Regions from separate parts of the Nocardia sp. NBC_00511 genome, predicted to be linked through region 2. Evidence: riboswitches for the same ligand, from Rfam matches in the RefSeq annotation. Region 2 holds a riboswitch; the other holds the start of a gene.
What was found. Region 2 has a riboswitch for glycine ahead of OG300_RS40640 (hypothetical protein). Riboswitches for the same ligand answer to the same signal wherever they lie in the genome.
Positions count from the first base shown of each region.

Region 1: another riboswitch for glycine. It lies ahead of gcvP (aminomethyl-transferring glycine dehydrogenase); the one in region 2 lies ahead of OG300_RS40640 (hypothetical protein).

Region 1 covers NZ_CP107849.1:3,245,683-3,253,453, reverse strand. Annotated here, with positions in the region: gene gcvH (glycine cleavage system protein GcvH) at 1-106, shown strand, start outside; gene OG300_RS15395 (FHA domain-containing protein) at 291-764, shown strand; gene OG300_RS15390 (MerR family transcriptional regulator) at 809-1,576, shown strand; gene OG300_RS15385 (bifunctional nuclease family protein) at 1,738-2,211, shown strand; gene OG300_RS15380 (MerR family transcriptional regulator) at 2,428-2,997, shown strand; glycine riboswitch at 3,129-3,224, shown strand; gene gcvP (aminomethyl-transferring glycine dehydrogenase) at 3,381-6,221, shown strand; gene OG300_RS15370 (hypothetical protein) at 6,299-6,709, opposite strand; gene OG300_RS15365 (substrate-binding domain-containing protein) at 6,801-7,771, opposite strand, start outside.
Region 2 covers NZ_CP107849.1:8,721,625-8,729,395, reverse strand. Annotated here, with positions in the region: gene OG300_RS40665 (MarR family winged helix-turn-helix transcriptional regulator) at 1-330, shown strand, start outside; gene OG300_RS40660 (TetR/AcrR family transcriptional regulator) at 344-976, opposite strand; gene OG300_RS40655 (FAD-dependent oxidoreductase) at 1,117-2,259, shown strand; gene OG300_RS40650 (helix-turn-helix domain-containing protein) at 2,261-2,695, opposite strand; gene OG300_RS40645 (class I SAM-dependent methyltransferase) at 2,764-3,600, shown strand; gene OG300_RS40640 (hypothetical protein) at 3,663-4,190, opposite strand; glycine riboswitch at 4,325-4,414, opposite strand; gene OG300_RS40635 (cyclase family protein) at 4,550-5,230, shown strand; gene OG300_RS40630 (hypothetical protein) at 5,335-5,646, shown strand; gene OG300_RS40625 (Ig-like domain-containing protein) at 5,732-6,931, opposite strand; tRNA gene OG300_RS40620 (tRNA-Lys) at 7,247-7,319, shown strand; gene OG300_RS40615 (hypothetical protein) at 7,374-7,589, shown strand; gene OG300_RS40610 (helix-turn-helix domain-containing protein) at 7,661-7,771, opposite strand, start outside.

The DNA of each region.
Region 1 (7,771 bases), 3.4 Mb from region 2:
CGACGGCTGGCTTTTCGAGATCGAGGTCGACTCCGCCGAAGCACTCGACGCAGCGCTGTCCAAGCTGCTCGATGCCGCAGGTTATCAAGGAGTTATCGGAGGCTGAGTCAGCCTTCACAGTTCTACCTGCACGGGTACGCCCTGGCAGGGTACGGTCAATGCCAACAGAAGTGCGCGCAGCCGGTGCCCGGAAAATCGGGGCCTGTCCGAGGCGGGAAGTGGCCGGTAGCCGCATCGCTGAAGGCATCAATTGCTTGCATGGATTATTCGGTTCGAGGAGGAGAGCAAGGGTGAGCGAGAACAAGGACCCGGGTTACCAGGAGACGGCAGCAGAGACCACTTCGGTGTTCCGCGCCGATTTCCTGAACGAGGTCGACACGTCGCGCACCGAGCAGACCGGCGAGCAGCCGGTGCAGGGAGTCGAGGGGCTGCCCCAGGGCGCGGCCCTGCTGGTGGTCAAGCGGGGCCCGAACGCCGGTTCGCGCTTCCTGTTGGACCAGCCCACCACCTCCGCGGGACGTCATCCCGACAGCGACATCTTCCTTGACGATGTCACCGTCAGCCGTCGCCACGCGGAGTTCCGTCAGGACGACGACACCTTCCAGGTCGTCGATGTGGGCAGCCTCAACGGCACCTACGTGAACCGGGAACCGGTGGACTCCTCTGAACTGCAGAACGGTGACGAGGTTCAGATCGGTAAGTTCCGCTTGGTGTTCCTGACCGGTCCTCGCCCCGCTTCCAGCGAGGCGGCGGGCACTCTATAGGGCCGAGCGGAATGACAGGCGCAGCGCAGTGGACGCGCGGAGGGATGTCGATCGGCTCCGTGCTGGATTTGCTGCGTCCGGATTTTCCGGACATCACCATCTCCAAGATCCGATTCCTGGAATCGGAGGGTCTGATCAGCCCGGAGCGCACGCCCTCGGGGTACCGCCGTTTCCACGTGGCGGACGTCGAGCGCCTGCGCTTCGTGCTGACCGCACAGCGGGATCAGTACCTGCCGTTGAAGGTGATCAAGGAACAGCTCGAAGCGATCGACAGTGGGGCGGCGACGCTCGGGGTCCGGGAAGCCCGGGCCCGGGCGAACGCCGTGGGAGGCGTCGTGCCCGATTCGACAGATGCCGTGGCGGCCAATGGAAATGCCCGGTTGCGGAGGCTGGGTGTCGTGCCCGGTGAGGTTTCCCCCGAAGAGCTGCGCTTCGATCACGAAATCCGCATCACCCGTGCGGATCTGCTCGAGCAGGCCGGGATCGACGAGAAGTTCCTGACCGAACTGATCCGCGCCAATCTGATCACGCCCGGCGCGGCAGGCTATTTCGACGGCGACGCCGTCACGCTCGCCCGTACCGCCCGGGCCCTGAGCGAATTCGGTTTGGAGGCAAGGCATTTGCGCGCCTTCAAACTTGCCGCCGATCGTGAGGCCGCGATGGTCGCGCAGATCGCCGCACCGATCGCCAAGAGCCGCGACGCCGATGCCCGCGCCCGCGCCGAGGAGACGGTTCGCGAGTTGGCGGCGCTGTCGCTGACACTGCACACCTGCCTGGTGAAGACCTCCGTGCGCGCTTCCCTCGGAGGCTGAAATCTTCGCCTAGACTCGGTGATACGGCTGAGGAGAAGGCAGGGCTCGCCAGTCGGTTGGGTTGATTTGGGAGGCAGTGCCGTGAGTGAGCGAAGCGAGCGAACCAACAAACACAGCGCGCGTTCGCGCACGGGTGGGCTGAGCGTCAGCGAGGCACGGCCGTGAGCGAAATGCGTGTGATCGGCATCCGTGTCGAACAGCCACAGAACCAGCCCGTGCTGTTGCTCCGCGAAGTGTCCGGCGACAGATACCTACCGATCTGGATCGGTCAGGCCGAGGCGACCGCGATCGTGCTCGAGCAGGAGGGCGTCACGCCGATTCGGCCGCTGACCCACGACCTGATAAAGATCTTGATCAAGGATCTCGGGCACACCCTCAAGGAGGTCCGCATCGTGGATCTGCAGGAGGGCACCTTCTACGCGGATCTGGTCTTCGAGAACGATCTGCGGATCTCCGCGCGCCCCTCGGATTCGGTGGCCATCGCGCTGCGCGTCGGCTGCCCGATCTACGCCGAGGAGCCGGTGCTCGAGGAGGCCGGGCTCGTCATGCCGGACGAGAAAGAGGACGAGGTCGAGAAGTTCAAGGAGTTTCTCGAGTCGGTCTCGCCGGATGACTTCAAGGCTACGGACAGCTGACCAACTGCTGACCTGCCGATGATCTCGAAAAGAGACATTTCCGTGTCTCTACCTCAGGTTTAGGGTGAGAAACACGCGCTCGGCCAAGCTTTAACCGGGCCGATTTTCCCGCGACAATCAGGAGAGTAGCCTCGATTGTCAGGCCACGCTCCAGGTCGATGCTGTGCCGGACGAAACGCACAAGCCCTGATAGGCAAGGCAGTAAGGGAGTAGTCAGTGGGAGATCATCCGCAATCCAAGGATGTGGTGCAGCCAGGGCTGTTCCCCGATGACACGGTGCCGGACGAGCTGGTCGGCTACCGCGTGCCCAGCGCTTGCCAGGTGGCCGGGATCACCTACCGTCAACTGGACTACTGGGCCCGCACCGGGCTGGTCGTACCCTCTATTCGCAGCGCCACCGGATCGGGCAGCCAGCGGCTGTACTCGTTCAAGGACATCCTGGTCCTCAAGATCGTCAAACGCCTGCTCGACGCCGGCATCTCACTGCAGAACATCCGCATCGCGGTGGATCACCTGCGCAGCCGCGGCGTCCAGGACCTGGCCGGCATCACCCTCTTCTCCGACGGCGCCACCGTCTACGAGTGCTCTTCGCCGGAAGAGGTCGTCGATTTACTGCAGGGCGGACAGGGCGTCTTCGGTATCGCCGTCAGTGGCGCCATGCGCGAATTGACCGGTGACATAGCCAATTTCCCGGCCGAGCGCGCCGAACTCGGCTCCACCTCGGACCGTCCGGAGGATGAGCTGTCCTTCCGTCGCAAGGCCCGGATCAACCGCAAGACCGGTTAGCTCCCGCTCCTCGAACGCGCGTCGCCCACCGGGTGGCGCGCGTTCGCTGTCTGCGAAACCCGGGCAACCCGGTGTGAAATCAACCCAGGCAACATTGCCGTAACTTGACGCCGCTTAAACTGGCAGTGCGTCGCAGCCGTGCGGGAGAGTTCCGGGGATAGTCTCGGACGCCGAAGGAGCAGCACCTCCCCGTCAATCTCTCAGGCACAAGGGACCGTGCGGAGTTACGACGCCTCTGGAAAGTGATGGTCGCGAGCCATCCGCCCATGGTGAAAGGGCTCGGCAGGTCCGGGCGCGAATCTCTCAGGCGCCCAGGACAGAGGGGGAGGGCAGACGAATCGTCGGTCCCCGGGCCGACCCACGCCCACCCCCTTGGAGCAGCCGTGATCTGGACTCGATCGTTCGCCGACCGCCACATCGGCCCCGACAGCGGCGAAACCGCGCGCATCCTGGCCGCCGTGGGCGTCGAGTCGCTGGACGAACTCGCCACCAAGGCGGTGCCCGCCAGCATTCTCGATGCCTCCGGGACCAATGGCCTCAGCGTGCTGCCGGACGCGCTGTCCGAGCACGAGGCCCTCGCCGAGCTTGCGGCACTGGCGAATTCGAACACCGTGGCCACCTCGATGATCGGCCTCGGCTACTACGACACGCTGACCCCGCCGGTGTTGCTGCGCAACCTGGTGGAGAACCCGGCCTGGTACACCGCGTATACGCCCTACCAGCCGGAGATCAGCCAGGGCCGCCTCGAGGCGCTGCTCAACTTCCAGACCATGATCGCCGACCTGACCGGCATGCAGGTCGCCAACGCCTCCATGCTGGACGAGGCGACCGCCGCCGCCGAGGCGATGACGCTGTTGCAGCGGGCCAATCGCAAGAGCAAGTCGCAGCGGCTGCTCATCGACTCCGATCTGTTCCCGCAGACCCGGACCCTGCTCACCACCCGCGCCGAACCGCTGGGCATCGAGATCGTCGAGGCCGATCTGTCCACCGGCGTGCTGCCGGAGGGCGACTTCTTCGGCGTGATCGTGCAGCAGCCGGGCGCGTCGGGCCGGATCGTGGATTGGGCTCCGGTCATCGAAACCGCGCACGAGCGTGGCGCTTTGGTCGCGGTGGGCGCGGACCTGCTGGCGCTGACCCTGATCACCCCGCCCGGTGAGCAGGGTGCGGACGCGTGTTTCGGCACCTCGCAGCGCTTCGGTGTGCCGCTGGGTTTCGGTGGCCCGCACGCGGGTTACCTCGCGGTGCGCGAGGCGCACGCGCGCCAGCTGCCCGGCCGTCTGGTCGGCGTCTCGGTCGACGCGGACGGCAGCCTCGCCTACCGGCTCGCGTTGCAGACACGTGAGCAGCACATTCGCCGGGAGAAGGCGACCTCCAATATCTGCACCGCGCAGGTGCTGCTGGCCATCCTGGCCGCCATGTACGCCTCGTATCACGGTGCGGACGGCCTGCGTTCGCTGGCGCGGCGGGTGCACGGGCACGCGCAGTGGCTGGCGGCCGGACTCGGTGACGCCGTGGTGCACCAGAGCTTCTTCGACACCGTGCTGGTGAACGTGCCCGGCGGCGCGGAAGCCATTGTGTCCAAGGCGAAGGGGCGTGGCATCAACCTGCGCCTCGTCGACGCCGACCACGTCTCGATCGCTTGCGACGAGGTCACCACCGACACCCACGTGGTGGACGTGCTGGACTGCTTCGGCGCGGAGATCCCGGTCGGCCCGGAGGGCGCGCTGTTCCACGGCAAGCAGCGCCCGCACATCGAGGTGCGCACCTCGGAGTTCCTGACCGCGCCCGCGTTCACCAGGTACCGCACCGAAACCGCGATGCTGCGCTACCTGCGTGCGCTCTCGGACAAGGATATTGCCCTGGACCGCAGCATGATTCCGCTCGGTTCCTGCACCATGAAGCTCAATGCCGCCGCCGAGATGGAGTCCATCACCTGGCCCGGCTTCAATCGCGTGCACCCGTACGCGCCGGTCGAGGACGCCCCCGGCCTGATCAAGCTGATCGAGGATCTCGAGGGCTGGCTGTGCGCGGTCACCGGCTACGACCGGGTTTCGTTGCAGCCCAACGCCGGTAGCCAGGGCGAGTACGCGGGCCTGCTGGCGATTCGCCGCTACCACCTGGATCGTGGTGACTCGCACCGGGATACGTGTCTGATCCCGTCGAGCGCGCACGGCACCAACGCCGCGTCGGCGGCCATGGTCGGCATGCGGGTGGAGGTCGTCAAGACCCGCCCGAACGGTGACGTGGACCTCGACGACCTGCGCGCCAAGATCGCCGATCACGCGGATCGCCTGGCCTGCATCATGATCACCTACCCGTCCACGCACGGCGTCTACGAGCACGAGGTCGCCGAGCTGTGCGGCCTGGTGCACGAGGCGGGCGGCCAGGTGTACGTGGACGGCGCGAACCTCAACGCGCTGGTCGGGCTGGCGCGGCCGGGCAAGTTCGGCGGCGATGTCAGCCACCTGAACCTGCACAAGACCTTCTGCATCCCGCACGGCGGCGGCGGTCCGGGCGTCGGCCCGGTCGCGGTGCGCGCGCACCTGGCGCAGTACCTGCCCGGCGATCCGCTCGAGACCGGGTCGCACGCGGTGTCGGCGGCCAAGTACGGTTCGGCCTCCATCCTGCCGATCACCTGGTCCTACATCCGGATGATGGGCGCCGACGGCCTGCGCCGCGCCACCCTGACCGCCATCGCGTCGGCGAATTACCTTGCACGCCAGCTCGATCCGCACTTCCCGGTGCTCTACACCGGTGAGAACGGCATGGTCGCCCACGAGTGCATCCTGGATCTGCGCGAGATCACCAAGCGCACCGGCGTCACCGTCGACGATGTGGCGAAGCGGTTGGCGGACTACGGTTTCCACGCTCCGACCATGAGCTTCCCGGTGGCGGGCACCCTGATGGTGGAGCCCACCGAGAGCGAGAACCTCGAGGAGCTCGACGCCTTCGTCGCCGCCATGGTGGCGATCAAGGCCGAGATCGATCAGGTCGAGGCCGGGGTGTGGCCGGTGGCGGACAACCCGCTGCGCGGCGCGCCGCACACCGCGGAATGCCTTGTCGGCGAATGGAATCACCCGTACAGCCGTGAGACCGCGGTCTACCCGCAGGGCGTGAAGCACGCCCGCGCGAAGGTGTGGCCGTCGGTGCGCCGCATCGACGGGGCCTACGGCGATCGCAACCTGGTCTGCTCCTGCCCGCCGCTGGACGCCTACGCCGAGTGATGCACGGCTAACTCGATCCTCGAAAACCACAGCGCCCCATCCGTCTTCGCGACGGATGGGGCGCTGTTGCTGGACTGTCAGGCCGTGACGGGCCGGTAGGTGGCGATGGCCCAGATGACGATCACGTCGAGCGCGATGATCAGCAGCGACCAGGCCGGGTAGTAGGGAATCGAGAGGAAGTTCTCCACGATCGACAGCGCCGCCATCAGGATTGCGGCGGTGCGGCCCCAGGTGGTGCCCTTGAGCAGGCCGATGGCGACGATGATCTCGATGATGCCGAGGCCGATGTGGATCCAGCCCCAGCCGGTGGTGTTCAACTTGTAGACGTAGTCCGCGCCGACGACCAGCAGGTCGTCCGCGGCGACCGCGGAGATGCCCTGCAGGATCGACAGCACGCCGATGACGAACAGCAGAATGCCGGCCGCGATGGAGGTGCCCGCGGCCAAGCCCTGCTTCAACGTGGCGTCGGGTTCTGTACTGTGTGCCATTCGCCGAATATGCCACTTGTTTGCTGGTGGATGCGTAAAGCGATACCAACGTGTTGCTTGGGCCGGTTTCGCACGGTTTGTCGGTTATCGCTCAGGGTGTGGTCAGCGCGTGCGAGACCGCGGTGCCGAACGGCAGGTCAGCGGTGGTGGCAACCTTGGTGTAGGTGCCTCCGGTGCGCTGGGAGAGGGTCTCCAGGGTCTGGGTGCCGGGCCCGCCCACCACGATGATGTCGACCCGCACCGGTTTGGCCGGATCGCTCACCGCGGCGAGATCGGCGAGCAGTTGATCGCCGGTGACGCTCGAGTCGTCCTCGGGCCCGTCGGTGATCAGCAGGATCGAATTGGTGCGGGCCTTCGCGTAATTGCCGAGTACGGCCTTGTAGGCGGCCTCGAGCGTCGGATAGGTGCGGTCGGGTTTCGAAGGGCTCGCGGTGACGCCGGTCAGGCCCTGCCCGATGGCATTGCGCTGATCATCGGTGAGTGGCGCGGTGGCGGTGAGCACCTTGTACGGGTTGTTCCCGTCGAGGTTCTTGGAGTACTCCCACACGCCGAGCCCGAAACCGGACGGCATGACGGTCATGGTGGAGTTCACGGCCGCAACGGCATTGGCGAGCCGGGTGGTGTTGCCCTCGGCGGTGCCCATGGAGGAGGAGACATCCAGCAGCACGGTGGCCTGCACGCCGAGCACCGGATGGTTGAGGATGCTGAACACACTGGCCAGGACCGCCTTGGCGGGCACGGCCGCAGCGGCCGGGGGTGCCGCGCCGAAACCGTTGTCGGTGAACAGTTTCTGCTGCTCCGGGGCACGCAGGAAGTCGGAGAACAGTCCCGCGATCAGGTTCTGGGTCTGATCGACCCAGCCGCCGGTGAGCTGGGCGGCGGGATAGTCGGCGATCGGTCCGGCATTGTCGGGGCGGTATCCGCTGAGCCCGGGGTGGGCGTGGATCTGCTGTTCGGTGGTGGCGACAGCGTGCAGCGGGGACTTGGCCGGGTCGGCGGCCGTGGCGAGGTCGTTGAGCGCACCGTTGGTATCGGTGGTCGTGGGTGCGTTCGCGGCCAGAA
Region 2 (7,771 bases):
ATCGCCCAGCCCGGCCGCAGTCAGCGCGAACTGGCCGACGAGCTCGGCATGCCGCCCAGCCGGTTCGTGCAATTCGCCGACAAGCTCGAGCAGCGCGGGCTGATCGAACGCAGGCGCAATCCCGACGACCGCCGGTTGCACGCGCTCTACCTGACCGAGGAGGGCCGCGGCGCACTGCTGAAAATCGCCGCGGTCGCGCGCGAAGCCGAGGAAAATCTGTGCCGCTCGCTCAGCGAGGCCGAGCACAAGCAGCTGTCGGCGCTCCTGGTGCGAATCGCCGCCGACCAGGGGCTCACCCCCGGGGTGCACCCGGGCTACAAGCGGGAGTGAAAACGGCTGCGCGTCAGGCGGATTCGAGGCCGAGCAACCGGCCCAGCACCGCGATCTGATCCGCGAACCGCTCGATCACCACGGGCGAGCTCGGATCGCCACCGTCGATCCCGGCGATGACCTGCGGCAGCGTGGTCGGGGCCATGGCCGCAGCCATCAGCATGACCAGCAGCACCGCCGGATCCAGTTCGGCGGACAGCCCACCCGATTCCTGTAGCGCGCGCAGCCGCTCGATGGCCGGCGCGAACATGTCGGTGCGCGCGTCGCGCTCCGAATCCGCTTCCGCGCCGGCGTATTCGAGGCCGCTCCAGGCCAGCAGCCGGGCCGCCGCCGGGTTGCGCGCCGCTTCCAGCGCGAAGTTGCGCATCTGCTCGGGCAGCGACAGCTCCGGCGGGGCGAGTTCGCGCTGCCGCTCGCGCCACTGCTGCGAAATCGCCTTGTACAGGCCCTCTTTGCCATCGAAGTAGTACGAGATCAGCTGCTGGTTGACCCCAGCACGGGTGGCGATGGCGCTGATCCGCGCGCCCGCGTAGCCGTGTGCGCCGAACTCGGCGGCGGCCGCCTCCAGGATCAGCGCACGGGTGCGCTCGGGATCGCGTTGGCGCTCCTGCGGGCCGGGCGACCTGCGCGGTTTCGACGACGGCATGCGGTGATGCTACCTCGGTCAGCACAATCATCTATCACCATGAATTAATCAAACAAACGATTGACAACTTCATGAGGGCGGTTGACGATGGAGGCACGGCCGCGAACGGCACGGTCACCAGAGCGAGAAGGTGGAAAATCATGTCCGGACTCGGAAAAGTGCTCATCTCCGGCGGCGGGCTCGGCGGGTTGGCACTCGCTCAGGCCCTCCGGCGCGGCGGCATCGAGGTGGCCGTGCACGAACAGGATCCGAGCCCGCGCACCCGAAACCAGGGCTATCGCATCCACATCGACGGCAACGGCAACGCGGCCCTGCGCGCCTGTCTGCCCACCGAGGTGCTCGACACCATCCTGCGCACCAGCGGCATCAACGGCGACCTGGTGGCGGGATACACGAGCGACCTGCGGCAGACCATGGCGCAGACCTTCGACGGCCTCGGCGACGACGAGATCACCCACGTGGATCGCGAGACCTTCCGCCGCGGCCTGCTCACCGGCCTCGACGACGCCGTGCACTTCGGGCACACCCTCACCGACTACCGGATCACCGAATCCGGCCGTGTCCGTATCGAATTCGCGGAGGGCGGCGGGGACGAGGGCGACCTGCTGATCGGCGCGGACGGCGTCGGTTCACCGGTGCGGCGACGGCTGCTGCCGCAGGCGGAGGTACGCGATCTCGGGTTGCGCTGCCTGTACGGGCGGATGCCCCTCACCGCGCAGACCACCACGCTGCTGCCCGCGGATTTCGATCGCGGATTCATCTGGGTCGCAGGCGAATCCGGCAGCGGGGTCGGGTTCGCTCCGCAGCGCTTCCGCGACCGCCCGGTCGGGGCCGTCGACTACCTGATGGTTGCCTACGCCGCGACCACCGAGCAGCTCGGCGTCCCCGACGACCGGCTCTACCGGCTGGATCCCGCCGACCTGTGGCAGGTCGTCACGGCCGCCACCGCGGACTGGCATCCGAAGCTGCGAGCCCTCATCGCGCACGCCGACCCGGACAGCTTCTTCCCCATCACGATTCGCGCCGGACAGCGCCTGGAACCGTGGCGGTCCGGGCCGATCACCCTGCTGGGCGACGCCATCCACACCATGCCGCCCACCGGCGGCGTCGGCGCGAACACGGCACTGCAGGACGCGGCAACCCTTGCGGCGGAACTGCTTTCGGCCGCGCGGGGTGAGAAGTCCGTGCTGGCGGCGGTCGCCGACTACGAGCGGGTGATGGTGCCACGCGGCTTCGACACCGTCGACAGCTCACTCCGGATGGCCGGGCAGCTCTTCGGTTGAGCTACGGCACAGCGGATTTCAGAACGTTCTCGACACTCGGCAGGTCGCCGTCCATCGCCGCACGCAGGATGCGGCGGAAGGTCGGGCATTCGGCGTGCCTCGGGGCCGGGCAGGCGGCGGCGTGACGCAGGCCCGCGCTGACGATGGTGAGCCGGGCGATGGTGCGGTCGAGGTCGTCGGCCTTGGTGGCGAGCAGCGCCCGGTCCACCCGCAGCTCACCGCCGGCGCCGAAGACCAGGGGGATCTCGTCGAGACTGAATCCGGCGGTGCGGCCCAGGGAGATCAGCGCCAGGCGCTCGAGCACATCGGCGTCGTATTGGCGGCGCAGGCCGTGGCGGCCCGAGGAAACGATCAGGCCCTTCTCCTCGTAGTACCGCAGGGTCGAGGCGGGGATGCCGCAGCGGCGCACCACCTCGCCGATATCCAGGGTTTCCATGGTTGACCTCAAGTCGACTTGAATTGAGACAGTGTATCGAGGTGCCCCACGAGGAAAGGACCGCGACCATGACCACTCCGGCCGAGAACGAGCAATCCGCGCGCTGGAACGGACCCTCCGGACACGCCTGGGTCGACACCCAGGCGATGCTCACCCAGGTCATGCAGCCCTTCGAACCGATCCTCGTCGACGCCGTGAAATCCAGATCCGCACACGATGTGCTGGATGTCGGCTGCGGTTTCGGGGCGACCACCCTGGCGGTGGCGCGGACGCTGGGCTCCGAGGTGCGCTGCACCGGCGTCGACATCGCCGAGCCGATGGTCACCGCCGCCCAGGCGAACGCCGACCGCGAGGACCTGCCGGTGCGCTTCCTGTGCGCCGACGCCCAGACCCACGATTTCGAGCCCGCCACCTTCGACATGATCATGTCCCGATTCGGAGTGATGTTCTTCCCCGACCCGATCGCGGCCTTCACCAACCTCCGCCGCGCCACACGTACGGGCGGCAGCCTCACCGCCATCGTATGGCGCGACACGCAAGACAACCCCTTCATGACAGCGGCCGAGCGCGCCGCCGCTCCCCTACTCCCCGACCTCCCTCCGCGAATCCCCAACGCGCCCGGCCAATTCGGCTTCTCGGACCGCGAGTTCGTCACCACCGTCCTGGAAGCCAGCGGCTGGACCGACATCGACATCAGCCAACTCGATGTCACCAGCGTCATGCCCGAACCCGAACTACTCGGCTACCTCTCCCGCTTCGGCCCCCTCGGCCAGATCCTCCCCAACGTCGAGGAACCCTTGCGCAGCCGAGTAATCGAAACGGCGCGCGCAGCCTTCGCCCCCTTCGTGCACGGCAACGAGGTCCGCTACAACGCCGCCTGCTGGATGGTCACCGCACACGCCTGACCTCGAATGTTGTTCGACGGTAAGCGATTTCGACAGACCAGGCGGCCAGGTCTGGCCGCGCCTCAGGCGATGCGGCGATGCGGCCGGGCGCTCAGGGTCTTCAACGCGCGCCCACTGTCCCGATGCACCTCCAGCATCGGGATACGCAGTGCCGCAGCTGTTTCCGACACACTGAGACCGAGAACCACACGCAGCGTGACGATCTCACGCTGCAGATCGGTCAATGGGGTGAGCGGGCTGCACGAGGGCACCTCGTAGCGGCACACCCGGACCGCGCGCCGGGCGGTCGAGTAGGCGAACTCGAGGAAGTCGCGACCCGCGGCGTGCGCGGCGGGCCAGCCGCCCACCACGGCCTCGCACACCTGAACGGCCAGTTCGTCCGACAGCCGGATGGTGCCCAGCCCGGCCCGGCAGTATCCGGTCACGAAAACCCTTGTGAAGCGCAGCAGTTCGGCGATGGCGGGACGGCGGCCGCGCGCGGCGGCGGTCAGGACGTCGGCGGCGGGCAACGGAAGACGCACCGAACGGGGCGGGCAATCGACGAGGGAGATGTCACCACTCACACGGACTACCGGGGAAACGACGGGCATGGGAGGTCCTCTGGTCCGCCGGGCAGCCGCCCGGCTATCGGAACTCCCCCTCTGTCACGGGACCTGAGAGTTTCACCGCTGACGCGGCTTGCACCGTAGGTGAGGCGCTCGGTGCGCCTGCTTTCCAGAGTGGCCTGGTCGAAACGGTAGCTGTGCCTGAGAGATTCCGGGGAGGTTGCTCCTTCGGCGCCCCCGTCGAGCGGGGACTCTCCCGCTCCGACTCCTAGCGGCCCGATGTTCGGTTATCTCACGACCCTAGTCGACGCCAACCTTCCCGACACCATTCAGCAAACTGCTGGCAGGTGCCTTGTGGCCGAACTCACGGTAGTCTCGCGACAACTCGGAGAGGCAGGCGATCCGTGCGCATCATCGATCTCTCGGTACCGATCCTGACCGGAATGCCGGTGTACCCCGGCGATCCCGAGGTCACGGTCCGACCGGCACTCACCGTCGCGCTCGACGGTGTGAACGTGCTGCACCTGGCGTTGGGTTCGCAGACCGGCACCCACGTCGACGCCCCACGGCACATCGACGATTCGCTGCCCGCCCTGGATGAGCTTCCGCTGGAACGGTTCGCGGGGCCCGCGGTGCTGGTGGACGCGCGCGACGCGGGCGCACGCGGGGCGATCGGCCCCGAATACTTCACCGGCAAGGTCCGGCCCGGCGTCATCGTGCTGGTGGAAACCGGCTGGTCACAGCATTGGGGCACAGTCGAATACCTCGCCCATCCGCACCTGACCCCGGCCGCGGCCGAACTGCTGATCGCCGCGGGCGTGCGCACCGTGGGCATCGACGCGCTCAGTGTCGACCCCACCCCGGCGCTCGAGATCCCGGTGCATCGCATCCTGTGCGGCGCGCAGGCGGTGATCGCGGAGAATCTGACCGATCTCGCGCAGGTGCGGGCCGCGCAGCAGACCGGGGCGCGGATCGAAGTCTCGCTGTTCCCGCTGCGCATCCCGGGTGGTGACGGCGCTCCGGTGCGGGCGGTGGCACGGATCGAGGACAGTCGGATACCCACGGAAACTGTGATTGATACCTGATTGTTCAGGGTTTGTAGCGCGGATCACTCGATATTCGTAGACTTCATGCAATCCCGGGGGGAGTCGGGGCCCCCGCACCGTGCTCGACCAGAAAGATGCTCCACGTGAATCGTTGTGCTGTATCCGCTTTACTGGCCGCCGCGACCATTCTGGCTGTCGCACCCGCCGCATCTGCGGAGATCGTTCTCACTGACTCGTCCAACTCGGACACCAAGGCGACCACCAGCACCGATCCGATGGTGTCGGAGGTCTTCGGATCCTCGGGCTTCAGTCTCGGCTCTGCGGGCGGTTCCTCGACCGATTCCGGCCAGAAGGGCCTGTGCACCGTGATCGGCAGCGCCTCGGCGCTGTCGGGGATGGCGGCACTCGGCTGCGGCGGCGTCTCGCCCGGCACGGTGGGCCCGATCATTCACTGACGCACCACGTCACCCGGAGCGAGCACAGCGAAGGGGCACCGGCGGATTCGCCGGTGCCCCTTCGCGTTGTGTGCGGCGGTTGCCGCTAACGGTTGTCGTCGGCGTTGCCGGCCTTCCACTGCTCCCACGGAATGTTCCAGTCGCCCAACCCGTCCAGGCCCGACAGCGTGCCGCCGACCGTGTTCTTCACGATCGTGATGTCGCCGCGTTTGACGTTGTCGTACACCCATTTGGCGTCGGACGGACTGAGATTCAGGCAGCCGTGACTGGTATTGGACGAGCCCTGCGCGCCCACCGACCACGGGGCCGAGTGAAAGAAGATGCCGGAGTAGGAGATTCGCGTCGCCCAGTCGACCGGAGTCTTGTAGCCGCTGGGCGAGTTCACCGGGACGCCGTAGGTGGAGGAGTCCATGATGATCTTGTCGAATTTGTCGCCGACGATGTAGACGCCATTGTCGGTGGGCGTGGAGTTCTTGCCCATCGAGGTCGGCATGGTCTTGATCACCTGCCCGTTGCGTTCCACCGTCACCATCTTCGTGTCGTCGTCGGCGGTGAAGACGGTCGCGTCGCCGATGCTGAAGCTCGAGGTCAGATCGGTGTCACCGACCAGCCCGTTGCCGAGGTCACGCCCGTAGACGTTCACCGCGATATCGACCTTGGTGCCGGGCGCCCAATAGCTCTGCGGCCGCCACCGCACCTCGCGGTTGTTGACCCAGTAGAACGCGCCCTCCACCGCGGGTGTGGTGGTGATCTTTATCGCGGCCTGCGCGGCCTTGCGGTCCGGGATGTTCTCGTCGAACTGCACGGCCACCGGCTGCCCGATGCCGACCACGTCGTTCTCGGCGGGCAGCAGATAGGGATGCGTGCGATTGTGCGGCGAGATAGTGGTGAAGCTCATGGTGCTGGTGGTCGCGCCACCGAGCCCGACAGCGGCCGCGGTGAGCTGATAAGTGCGTCCGAAGCCCAACTGCTCGGCCAACTTCCACGAACTGCCGTCCGGGGCCAGCTGCCCGTTGACCGGCTTGCCGTCCGGGCTGGTCAGCGTCACCGCGGTGAACCGGCCATCCTCGACCCGCAACGTGATGTCGGCGGGCGCCACCCCCTTGTCGCCATCCTTGATCGGTGAGATCAGCTTCGGCTTCGTCAGCTCACCGATAGGGTTGGAATCGATTGCCACCGTTGCGGAATCGCTCTTCCCGCCGGACGAGCATCCGACCACCGCCAACGCCAGCACGGTCAGCACCGCGCCTGCCACCAGCCCGCGCCTGCCGCGACCACCACTCATCTGCAACCCCGATCCACGTCTCGGAGCGCGACCCGGTCACCGACTGCCTCGGCCCCGGCCACGCCAGTTCGACCCACCTCGCCTGCCGCGAACGGTCCGCACCCGCCCGGTCTGCCAACCCGGCCGAACATCCCGCCCACCACAGCGCTTCGTACCGAACATCCTCAAACAACCGCGCCGCGTTAACAACTCCCCAACCCTCACCAAACCACCAGCTCAGGGGGGCGATTTCACTTTCCACGGTCATCCCTGTTAATGTTCTTTCCGCACCGCAGAGAGCCCGAGCGAGAGCCCAGGCCCCCGGCGGCGAGAAATGCGCCATTAGCTCAATTGGCAGAGCAGCTGACTCTTAATCAGCGGGTTCGGGGTTCGAGTCCCTGATGGCGCACAAGAAAAGGCCCCTCCTGCCAGCGGAAACGCTGGATCAGGAGGGGCCTTAATCATGGCTACTGTAGCTTCAGCTGTAGCTTACGGACCGAACCTCGCCATCCCGGAGGTTGCCGTCGCTCGCCGCATCCGCGTGATCCTCGACACATCCCGAACGGTCGCGACGGCGGAGTCCGACGACGTCGTCACGCAGCGGTTGAGCGAATGCGGCCAACTCCGAGGGGAGCTTCTCGGCTGGCTCGCTGAAATCCTCTTGGAATCCAAGGATTAGCCGCTCGGAAGGCCCGGTGATCTTGCTGGATTTTACCGACGCTTCGTTCCAAACGGAAGGGACAGCGTGTCCTACACGTGCACGCCGACCCGGTCCGCGAGTGCCCGCAACGGGCTGCGACGGTCGTAGTCAAGTAGCTCGGCCACAACCTGCTTCATCAGCGACTGGTACTTCGTCCATTC